Regions from separate parts of the Caldimonas sp. KR1-144 genome, predicted to be linked through region 1. Evidence: riboswitches for the same ligand, from Rfam matches in the RefSeq annotation. Region 1 holds a riboswitch; the other holds the start of a gene.
The links. A riboswitch is a leader RNA that binds a small molecule or an ion and turns the genes downstream of it on or off. The one in region 1 is predicted to bind S-adenosylhomocysteine.
Positions count from the first base shown of each region.

Region 2: it holds a riboswitch for S-adenosylhomocysteine, as region 1 does, so the genes downstream of both, metH (methionine synthase) here and ahcY (adenosylhomocysteinase) in region 1, are expected to answer to the same signal.

Region 1 covers NZ_JBMSEE010000003.1:319,039-324,587, reverse strand. Annotated here, with positions in the region: gene ACO2TI_RS09460 (TlyA family RNA methyltransferase) at 1-206, opposite strand, end outside; gene ACO2TI_RS09455 (VOC family protein) at 208-600, opposite strand; gene ahcY (adenosylhomocysteinase) at 615-2,045, opposite strand; S-adenosyl-L-homocysteine riboswitch at 2,072-2,168, opposite strand; gene ACO2TI_RS09445 (peptide chain release factor 3) at 2,941-4,578, shown strand; gene ACO2TI_RS09440 (YbfB/YjiJ family MFS transporter) at 4,578-5,549, shown strand, end outside.
Region 2 covers NZ_JBMSEE010000008.1:67,300-72,848, reverse strand. Annotated here, with positions in the region: gene ACO2TI_RS18000 (glycine zipper 2TM domain-containing protein) at 1-39, opposite strand, end outside; gene metH (methionine synthase) at 194-2,926, opposite strand; S-adenosyl-L-homocysteine riboswitch at 3,009-3,098, opposite strand; gene ACO2TI_RS17990 (hypothetical protein) at 3,199-3,741, shown strand; gene ACO2TI_RS17985 (homocysteine S-methyltransferase family protein) at 3,743-4,816, opposite strand; gene ACO2TI_RS17980 (BTH_I0359 family protein) at 4,876-5,157, opposite strand; gene ACO2TI_RS17975 (DUF3108 domain-containing protein) at 5,244-5,549, opposite strand, start outside.

The sequences.
Region 1 (5,549 bases):
AGCTTGAGGCCGCCGCGCGAGACCCAGCGCGCCTCGGCGTCGTCGAGCAGGCGCAGCGGCGCGTGCGCCGGCAGCTCGTCGCCGTTCTTGGCCACGCGCTGCCAGCGCCCGCCTGCCTCCCACTCGACGCCGGCGGCGATCAGCCGCTGCGCCTGCGAGCGCGAGGCCGCGAGGCCGCGTTCGACGAGCAGCTGGTCGGCGCGCATCTCAACGTCGCTCCAGCGTCTGCGGTGGCGGCAGCGAGACCGCGACGACGTAGCCGTCCGGGTCCTCGAAGCAGCGCGCGCAAGCGCTCCAGTAGGGGTTGTGCGGGGCGACCTCGCGCGCGCCCGCGTCCAGCAGACGGCGGGCGCAGGCGTGAAGCGAGGCTTCGTCGTCGACGTAGAACACGAGCAGGTGCTCCGGGGTCGGTGCGCGCGGCGCGGCGACGCCATGTTCGCGCACGAACTCGATCTGCCAGCGCTCGCCGGCGCGGCCGAGGATCAGGCCGTCGAAGCCCTGGTGGTCCTCGAAGCGGCCGACGACCTCGCAGCCGAGCGCCGTGTAGAAGCGCTCGAGGGCCGCGAGATCGTTGGTCGGGCGCGCGCTGCGCAGGCGCACGGCGTCGTCGTCGCTCAGTAGCGGTAGGTGTCCGGCTTGTACGGACCCTGCTTGGGCACGCCGATGTAGGCGGCCTGTTCGTCGGTCAGCTCGGTGAGCTGGGCGCCGAGCTTCTTGAGCTGCAGCCGCGCGACCTTCTCGTCGAGGTGCTTGGGCAGCACGTAGACCTTGCCGATGTCGTAGCTGTCCGGATGGGCGTACAGCTCGATCTGCGCGATGGTCTGGTTGGCGAAACTCGACGACATCACATAGCTCGGGTGGCCGGTGGCGCAGCCCAGGTTCACCAGGCGGCCCTTGGCGAGCAGGATGATGCGCTTGCCGTCCGGGAAGATCACGTGGTCGACCTGCGGCTTGATCTCCTCCCACTGGCACTTGGCCTCGAGCTGGGCGACCTGGATCTCGTTGTCGAAGTGGCCGATGTTGCAGACGATGGCCTGGTCCTTCATCGCGGCCATGTGCTCGTAGGTGATGACGTCGCGGTTGCCGGTGGTCGTCACGAAGATGTCGGCCTTGTCGGCGGCGTACTCCATCGTCACGACGCGATAGCCCTCCATCGCGGCCTGCAGCGCATTGATCGGGTCGATCTCGGTGACCCAGACCTGCGCCGACAGCGCGCGCAGCGCCTGGGCCGAGCCCTTGCCCACGTCGCCGTAGCCGCAGACCACGGCGACCTTGCCGGCGATCATCACGTCGGTCGCGCGCTTGATGCCGTCGACCAGCGACTCGCGGCAGCCGTAGAGGTTGTCGAACTTGCTCTTGGTGACGCTGTCGTTGACGTTGATCGCGCGGAACATCAGCGTGCCCTTGGCCGACATCTCCTTCAGGCGATGCACGCCGGTGGTGGTCTCCTCGGTCACGCCGATGATCTGGGCGCTCTTGCGCGAATACCAGGTCGCGTCCTCGGCGAGCTTGGCCTTGATCGCGGCGAACAGCACGCGCTCCTCCTCGCTGCCCGGGTTGGCCAGCACGGCCGGGTTCTTCTCGGCCTGCTTGCCCAGGTGCATCAGCAGCGTCGCGTCGCCGCCGTCGTCGAGGATCATGTTCGGGCCTTCGGCCTCGCTGCCCTTGGGGCCGAAGTCGAAGATGCGGTGCGTGTAGTCCCAGTAGTCGGCCAGCGACTCGCCCTTGTAGGCAAACACCGGCGTGCCGACGGCGGCCAGCGCGGCGGCGGCGTGGTCCTGGGTCGAGAAGATGTTGCACGAGGCCCAGCGCACCTGCGCGCCGAGCGCCTGCAGCGTCTCGACCAGCACCGCGGTCTGGATCGTCATGTGCAGCGAGCCGGTGATGCGCGCGCCCTTGAGCGGCTGGCTCTTCGCGAACTCCTCGCGGATCGCCATCAGGCCGGGCATCTCGGTCTCGGCGATCTTGATTTCCTTGCGACCCCAGTCGGCCAGCGACAGGTCGGCGACCACGTGGTCTTGGGCGGGCTTCAGAACAGCGCTCATCTCGCGCACTCCTTGTTTGAAAAGGGGGTGGGCGAGCGCCGTTGGAACCGGTGAGGCCACCCGGCGGGGGCCCGCTTCGAGCCTGGCGCGGTGGGGGGCCGCGTCGCAACGCTCCTCGAAGCGGGGTGGATTTTAGCGGGTTGTGTTTGTTGGGGGCCTGCGGGGGATGCCGCTCTGCGGGAGTGGTGTCGTCTCTGCGAGGCTCGATGCCGGGATTTCGCCTCGGCGGGCGACCTACTTTCTTTGCTTCGCCAAAGAAAGTAGGCAAAGAAAGGCGACCCCCGATCCGGCGCCCGCGGCGTTGCCGCGGGTTCCCTGCGGTGCTCGCTCCAGGGGCGCGCCGCTTAACTCGCTGCACTCACTGCGTTCGTGCGCTCGAACAGTCGCGGCGAGTTTGAGGTTGAAGCGCGCTGGCGCGCGCCGCCCCTTGCGCTGCGCTCCTCGGCGCCTCCTAGGGGGCCCCATCCAGACGGTCGCAGCCCCGCTCGGGGGTGTGTTGCCGTTGCAGTTGCCGTTGGGCCCCCTCGATGGCGCCGAGGAGCGCAGCGAAGCGGGCGGCGCGCGCCAGCGCGCCTCGACTTCTGACTCGCCGCTTTGTTCGAGCGCAGTGAGCGCAGCGAACGCAGCGAGTTATGCGGCGCGCCCGCTTCGCGAGCACCGCAGGGCACCCGGCGCAGCCGGGCGCCTGAGCGGGGGTCGCCTTTTCTTTGCCTACTTTCTTTTGGCGAAGCAAAAGAAAGTAGGTGCGCCGCCGGGGCGCACATCCCGGCTCTGCCCCGCAGGGGCAGCTCCAGCCCCCGCAGGCGAGCCAGCCCAACCAAACCAAACCAGCGACAATCCGCCCCTTCCCAAGCGCATCCCCCGCCGGGGCAAACCAGCGCCCCGGAGCCCCCTCGTGACCGACCCCCTGCTGCAAGCCGAGGTGCGCCGCCGCCGCACCTTCGCGATCATTTCCCACCCCGACGCCGGCAAGACCACGCTGACCGAGAAGCTGCTGCTGTTCTCGGGCGCGATCCACATCGCCGGTTCGGTGAAGGCGCGCAAGGCCAGCCGCCATGCGACCTCGGACTGGATGGAAATCGAGAAGCAGCGCGGCATCTCGGTGGCCAGTTCGGTGATGCAGATGCTGTATCGCGACTGCGTCATCAACCTGCTCGACACGCCCGGCCACAAGGATTTCTCCGAAGACACGTACCGCGTGCTGACGGCCGTGGACGCCGCGCTGATGGTGATCGACGCGGCCAACGGCGTCGAGCCGCAGACGCGAAGGCTGATCGAGGTCTGTCGCCAGCGCGACACGCCGATCCTCACCTTCGTCAACAAGATGGACCGCGAGGGCCGCGAGCCGCTCGAGCTGCTCGACGAGATCGAGCAGGAACTGGGCATGCCCTGCGTGCCGATGACCTGGCCGGTCGGCCAGGGCAAGGCCTTCGGCGGCATCGTCGATCTGCGCAAGCAGCAGATGCGCCTGTTCGCCGCCGGCGAGGACAAGCGCAGCGGCGACGACGAGATCGTGCCGCTCGCGCAGGCCGATGCGCTTCGCCAGCGCTTCGGCCACGACTTCGAGCAGGCCGAGTCCAACATCGAGCTGCTGCAGGCCGCCGCGCCGGCGTTCGACGAGGCCGCCTTCGTCGGCGCGAAGCAGACGCCGGTGTTCTTCGGCTCGGGCGTCAACAACTTCGGCGTGCAGGAGGTGCTCGACGCGCTGGTCGACCTGGCGCCGCCGCCGGCCGCGCGCCACGTCACGCAAGAAGGCGGCGAGCAGCGCGAGATCGCGCCCGCGACGCCGGGCTTCTCGGGCGTGGTGTTCAAGGTGCAGGCCAACATGGACCCGTCGCACCGCGACCGCATCGCCTTCGTGCGCGTCAACTCCGGCCGCTACGGCCAGGGCATGAAGCTGCGCGTGCAGCGCACCGCGAAGGAGCTGCGCCCGACCTCGGTGGTGACCTTCCTGTCGCAGCGCCGCGAGGCGGTGGAAGAGGCCTACGCGGGCGACATCATCGGCTTCACGACGCACGGCGGCGTGCAGCTCGGCGACACCATCACCGACGGCGACGCGCCGGCCGCGTTCGGCACCTACACCGGTCTGCCGTTCTTCGCGCCGGAGCTGTTCCAGACCGTCGAGCTCGCGAACCCGATGAAGAGCAAGCAGCTGCAGCAAGGCCTGATGCAGCTCGGCGAGGAGGGCGCGATCCAGGTGTTTCGCCCGCAGACCGGCGGCTCGATGCTGCTGGGCGCCGTCGGCCAGCTGCAGTTCGAGGTGGTGCAGCACCGCCTGAAGGCCGAGTACGGCGTCGAGATCCGGCTGATGCCCTGCCGCTTCACCGGCGCGCGCTGGGTCACCTGCGACGACGCCGCGGCGATGAAGAAATTCCTCGACGAGAACGAGAGCAAGCTCGCACTCGACGCGGCCGACACGCTGGCCTACCTGCTGACCTCGGCCTACGATCTGCGACTGACACAGGAGCGCTATCCGAAGGTGGTGTTCCATCCGCTGCGCGAGCACGCGGGACTGGCGCTTCAGAGCAAGTGATGGAGCGGCAGGCCGGCCGCCGGGCCGCCCCAGGGCCGGCCAGCTCCCTTGGGGGGCAGCGCAGCGGCGAAGCCGCCAGCGTGGGCGCTGCACTCGCGCTCGGCCTCGCGGCGGCCGTCTCGCTCGGCCTGGCGCGCTTTTCCTACCCGCTGCTGCTGCCGCCGATGCGCGCCGACTTGGCGTGGAGCTACCTGACGGCCGGCGCGATGAACACCGTCAACGCGGCCGGCTACCTCGTCGGCGCGCTGCTGATGCCGCGCGTGCTGACGCATCTGGACGCGCGCCACGCGATGCTGGCCGGCGGCCTCGCGGCGGCCGTGCTGCTGGTCATGCACGGCCTGGCGAGCAGCGATGCGACGCTGTACCTGCTGCGCGCGGCGACCGGCGTGGCGAGCGCGGCCAGCTTCGTCGGCGGCGGCCTGCTCGCGGCGCGGCTGGCCTCCACGGCCACGAAGCGCAGCGGCCTCGTGCTGGGGCTCTACTACGGCGGCACCGGCGTGGGCATCGTCGCGTCGGCGCTCGCGGTGCCGCCGCTGGTGGCGCTCGATCGACCGCATGCCTGGCAGCTCGCGTGGTGGCTGCTCGGCGCTTTTGCCTTGCTCGCGACGCTGGCCACCGCCTGGGGCACGCGCACGCTCGACGGCGCGCCGCCCGCCGCCGCGGCGCGCGAGCGCGCCAGGCTCGCGCCGCTGGCTTTCGGCCTCGCGGGCTACCTGATGTTCGGGCTCGGCTACATCGGCTACATGACCTTCGTCGTCACGCTGCTGCGCGAGCAGGGGCTGGGCGGTGCGCAGATCGTTGCGTTCTACGTGCTGCTCGGCCTGGGGGTCGTGGCCTCGTCGTGGCTGTGGGCGCGGCTGCTGCAGCGCCATCGCGGCGGATGGCCGATGACCTTGCTCAACGGCCTGCTGGCGCTCGCGACCGCGCTGCCGGTGGTCTCGAGCCATCCGCTCGCGGTGTTCGCATCGGGT
Region 2 (5,549 bases), on a different contig from region 1:
GGCGCCAGGGGCGGAAGACGGGTTCGGCAGCGTGTTCATGAGCGGCTCCTTGTTGTCGGGTTCATGTTCAGTCGAGATTGCACCTGACATCACGCACGAGCCCGAGGCGCGGCTCACCGCAGCGGTAACCAGCGGTCAATGCGGCCGGCGGCCCGTTACCAGCCGACACCAAGCGGTGATGTCGTGACCGCGCTCAGAGCACGGGCGAGAGCGCGCGGCGCGCGTCATCGAGCGCCAGCGCCTGGCGCCGGGCCCAGTCTTCGAGCTGGTCCTCGCCGACCTTGCCGACGTTGAAGTAGGCCGCCTCGGGATGGCCGATGTAGAAGCCGCTGACGGCCGCGGCAGGCGTCATCGCGAGGTGCTCCGTCAAGGCCATGCCGATCTCGTCGGCGGCGAGCGTGTCGAACAGCGCGCGCTTGACCGTGTGGTCGGGACAGGCCGGATAGCCCGGTGCCGGCCGGATGCCCTGGTACTTCTCGGCGATCAGGTCCTCGTTGCTCAGCGCTTCGTCCGGCGCATAGCCCCAGAACTCGGTACGCACGCGCTGGTGCAGGCGCTCGGCAAAGGCCTCGGCGAGGCGATCGGCGATGGCCTTGATCATGATCGCGCCGTAGTCGTCGAGATCGGCCTCGAACTGCTTGGCCTTCGCTTCGGCACCGTGGATGCTGACCGCGAACATGCCGGCGTGGTCGGCCACGCCGCGCGGCCCGACGAAGTCCGACAGGCAGCGGTTCGGTCGCTTCACGCCATCGACCACCGGACGCTCGCTCTGCATGCGCAGGCCGTGCCAGGTCATCAGCGGCTCGGTGCGCGATTCGTCGGCGTAGAACGCAATGTCATCGTCGTCGACCTGGTTCGCCGCGTACAGGCCGATCACGCCGTGCGCCTGCAGCCAGCGGCCCTCGATCGCGCGCTGCAGCATGCGCTTGCCGTCGCTGAACACGCGTTGCGCCTCGGCACCCACGATCTCGTCCTTGAGGATCTGCGGGAACGCACCGGCAAGGTCCCAGGTCTGGAAGAACGGGCCCCAGTCGATGCAGGCCGCGAGCTCGGCAAGGTCGTAGTTGCGGAACACGCGTCGGCCGAGGAACTTGGGCGCGACCGGGCGGTACGCGGACCAGTCGATCGGCGTCTTGTTCGCCCGCGCGGCCGCCAGCGTGACCAGCGGCGTGGCCTTCTTGTTCGCATGCTGCTCGCGCACGCGCACGTAGTCGGCGGTGAGCTCGTCGATGAACTTGGCCGCGCGGTCGTCCGACAGCAGCTCCGAGCACACGCCCACGCTGCGCGAGGCATCGGGCACGTAGACCACCGGGCCTTCGTAGTGCGGCGCGATCTTCACCGCGGTGTGCACGCGGCTGGTGGTGGCGCCGCCGATGAGCAGCGGGATCTTCTTGATGCGGAAGTAGTCGTCGCGCTGCATCTCGGCCGCGACGTGCTGCATCTCCTCGAGGCTGGGCGTGATCAGGCCCGACAGGCCGACGATGTCCGCGCCTTCCACCTTCGCCTTGGCGAGGATGTCCTGGCACGGGACCATCACGCCCATGTTCACGACCTCGTAGTTGTTGCACTGGAGCACGACGGTGACGATGTTCTTGCCGATGTCGTGCACGTCGCCCTTGACGGTCGCGATGACGATCTTGCCCTTGCTGCGCACGTCGTCGCCGGCGGCGGCCATCTGACGCTTCTCTTCCTCGATGTAGGGCACGAGGTGAGCCACGGCCTGCTTCATCACGCGCGCCGACTTCACCACCTGCGGCAGGAACATCTTGCCGGCGCCGAACAGGTCGCCGACGATGTTCATGCCGCTCATCAGCGGCCCTTCGATCACGTGCAGCGGGCGTCCGCCGCCGGCCTTGATGGCCTGCCAGCACTCCTCGGTGTCCTCGACGATGAAGTCGGTGATGCCGTGCACCAGGGCGTGCGAGAGGCGCTCCTGCACCGTGCCGGCGCGCCACGCAAGGCGCGCGCTGTCGTCCTTGGCCGCGCCCTTCACGGCCTCGGCGACTTCGAGCAGGCGCTCGGTGGCGTCGGGCCGCCGGTTGAGCACGACGTCTTCCACGCGCTCGCGCAGCTCGGCGTCGAGATCGTCGTAGACGCCGATCATCCCGGCATTGACGATGCCCATGTCCATGCCGGCCTGGATCGCGTGGTACAGGAACACGGTGTGGATCGCCTCGCGCACCGGCTCGTTGCCGCGGAAGCTGAAGCTCACGTTCGAGACGCCGCCCGAGACCTTGGCGCCCGGCAGGTTCTTCTTGATCCAGCGGGTCGCCTCGATGAAGTCGACCGCGTAGTTCGCGTGCTCCTCGATGCCGGTGGCGATCGCGAAGATGTTGGGGTCGAAGATGATGTCCTCGGGCGGAAAGCCGACCTCGTCGACGAGGATGCGGTAGGCGCGCTCGCAGATCTCGGTCTTGCGCGCGAAGGTGTCGGCCTGGCCCTGCTCGTCGAAGGCCATCACCACGGTGGCCGCGCCGTAGCGGCGGATCAGCTTGGCCTGGCGCTTGAATTCCTCGACGCCCTCCTTCATGGAGATCGAGTTGACGATGCCCTTGCCCTGGATGCACTTCAGGCCCGCCTCGATCACCGACCACTTCGACGAGTCGATCATGATCGGCACGCGCGCGATCTCGGGCTCGGAGGCGATCAGGTTCAGGAAGCGCACCATCGCCGCCTGTGAATCCAGCATCGCCTCGTCCATGTTGACGTCGATGACCTGCGCGCCGTTTTCCACTTGCTGGCGCGCGACCGCCAGCGCATCCTCGTAGCGACCTTCGAGGATCATGCGCGCGAAGGCCTTGGAGCCGGTGACGTTGGTGCGCTCGCCGATGTTGACGAACAGCGTGCCCTCGCCGATGGCCACGGGCTCGAGCCCGGAAAGGCGCATCGGTGGCACTTGGGTGAGAACGGAATCGGCAGCGCTCATATCGGCATTCGGCCATTCGGCCGTTCGGCAATGGGCCCGACATCGGCGGCTGCGGCCCACCCGCAGCCCGTCGCGACGACGGCAGGGGTGAGCGCCGTTGCGTCGGCCGCGGGCGGGCCGCGGCCGTCTCGAGCCTGGCGGGCACGCGCCCGTCGCAACGCTCCTCGAGGGATACGGGATTGTACGGGGGCACGGTTTACAAAGAATTGCCTCCCACGCCTTGCGTGGCGGGCCTCGCGCGGTTGCAATGCCCGCCGCAACCTGCTCGTCCCATGAACAAGAACCGACTCGCCCTTGTCACCGTCTCGGCCCTGTGGCTCGCGGCCTGCGCCACCGCCCCGTCGCCGAAGCCCGGCACGCCGGGCGCGCCGGCGCCCACGCCATCGACCTCGCCGTTCGGCGGCCTGTTCGGCTACGGCCTGTCGCCAGCGCTCGAGGCCCAGCGCAAGCGCCTGAAGGACGCGCTGGGCGGCACGCCGGTGGTGATCGAGGCGATGAGCGACAAGACGCTGCGCGTCGAGGTGCCGATGAAGTTCTCGTTCGATGCCGGCCGCGCGAGCGTCAAGCCCGCGCTCGCCGCCGCGCTCGACCAGCTGGCGATCGGCTTCAAACCCTATGCCGCCAGCACCGAGCTGCGCATCGGCGCACCGGCGGACGAGACCGGCCCCGCGGCGCTGGGCGACCAGCGCGCGGCCGCGGTGAAGCAGCACCTGCTGGTCAAGGGCATCGTCGGCTCGCGCATCGTCAGCGCGGCGCGCGGCACGGCGTTCGGCGTCGAGATCGTGATCTCGGACCGCCCCGCCGGCTCGAACTGACTCAGGCCGCCTGCGCCAATCCGCTCAGCCAGCGCTCCTCGCGCACCCGCGGCCGGTAGGCGCTCACGCGCTTGGCGATCTCGGCGATGTGCTCCGGCGTCGTGCCGCAGCAGCCGCCGGCGATGTTGAGCATGCCGCTCTTCGCGAACTCCTCGACCAGCGCGCCGGTCACCGGCGGCGTCTCGTCGAAGCCGGTGTCGCTCATCGGGTTGGGCAGGCCGGCGTTCGGGTAGCAGGAGATCCAGGTGTCGCCCGCGGCCTTGTGCAGCTCCTCGAGATAGGGCCGCATCAGCGCGGCGCCCAGCGCGCAGTTCAGGCCCACCGCGATCGGCTGCGCGTGGCGCACGGAGTGCCAGAACGCGGTCACCGTCTGGCCGCTGAGGATGCGTCCCGACGCGTCGGTCACGGTACCCGAGATGATGATCGGGAGGCGCTCGCCGGTCTCTTCGAACAGCTCGTCGATCGCGACGATCGCCGCCTTGGCGTTGAGCGTGTCGAAGATCGTCTCGACCAGGAACAGGTCGCAGCCGCCGTCGAGCAGGCCGCGGCCCTGCTCCTTGTAGGCCTCGCGCAAGGTGTCGAAGTCGACATTGCGCGCGCCGGGGTCGTTGACGTCCGGGCTGATGCTCGCGGTGCGCGGCGTCGGTCCGAACGCGCCGGCGACGAAGCGCGGCTTGTCGGGCGTGGAGAATTTGTCGCAGGCCGCGCGCGCGATCTTGGCGGCCTCGACGTTCATCTCGTAGGCCAGCGATTCGAGGCCGTAGTCCTCCTGCGCGACCGAGGTCGCGCCGAAGGTGTTGGTCTCGATGATGTCGGCGCCGGCCGCCAGGTAGTGCTCGTGGATCTCGCGGATCACGTCCGGGCGCGTGAACTGCAGGAGCTCGTTGTTGCCCTTGAGGTCCTTGGGGTGGTCCTTGAAGCGCTCGCCGCGGTAGTCGGCCTCGCCGAGCTTGTAGCGCTGGATCATCGTGCCCATCGCGCCGTCGAGCACGAGGATGCGCTGCGCAAGCAGCTCGGGCAGGCGCGCAGCGCGCGTGAACGGGGCCGATTTGGCGGCAATGGGGCGGGCAGTCATGCCCGGATTGTAGAAAGCGGCCCTTGGGCCGCTTTCGGTTCGGGACATTCAGCCAAGCGTCAGTGCAGCACCACCGGCTGGGTCGCCAGCGTCGTGAAGCGCGCCAGGAAGGCGTCGATGTCGTCTTCGCTCGGCTCGGTCTCGATGAGCTTCTCGACACCGAGCTTGAACTGCTCGGCCATCGCTCCTTCGAGGAACAGCTCCTTGCGAGCGTGCTTGTCGACGATTTCGTAGCCGCCGCGCGTGAGCGCGGGCACGCCCTCGGCCGGCGCGATCTCGCCTTCGGCGGCGATCTCGATCTGCACGACCGCGAAATGGTCCGAGTTGTAGAGCATCAGCATTCGGTGGAACTCCTGTTGCTGGGAGTTGAGGGCCCCGCAGCAAGTTTCAAGCCCATGGTCGAACGGTGCCGCGGTCCGGGGGGTCGTCAGGAGGCCCCGGCGTCGCGCAGCAGCTCCAGGGCGTCGCCAGAGCCGTCGGTCAGGCGCGCGCGCACCGGCAGGAAGCCGCTGCCCGGGTCGAGCCAGAACTCGGCGCGCGTGCCGTGCGGCGAGGTGGGCTCGCGCAGGAACTTGAGCGAATCGACGATCCGCCCGTCGGCCGTGCGCACCGCTTCGCGCCCGAGGTAGCGGATGGTCCACACGTCGCCGTCGCCGCGCGCGCCGACCACGTAGGCCTGCACTTGCTCGCCGGTGGCCGGCGCGCGCGTCCAGGCGCCGGCCACCGCGGCGAG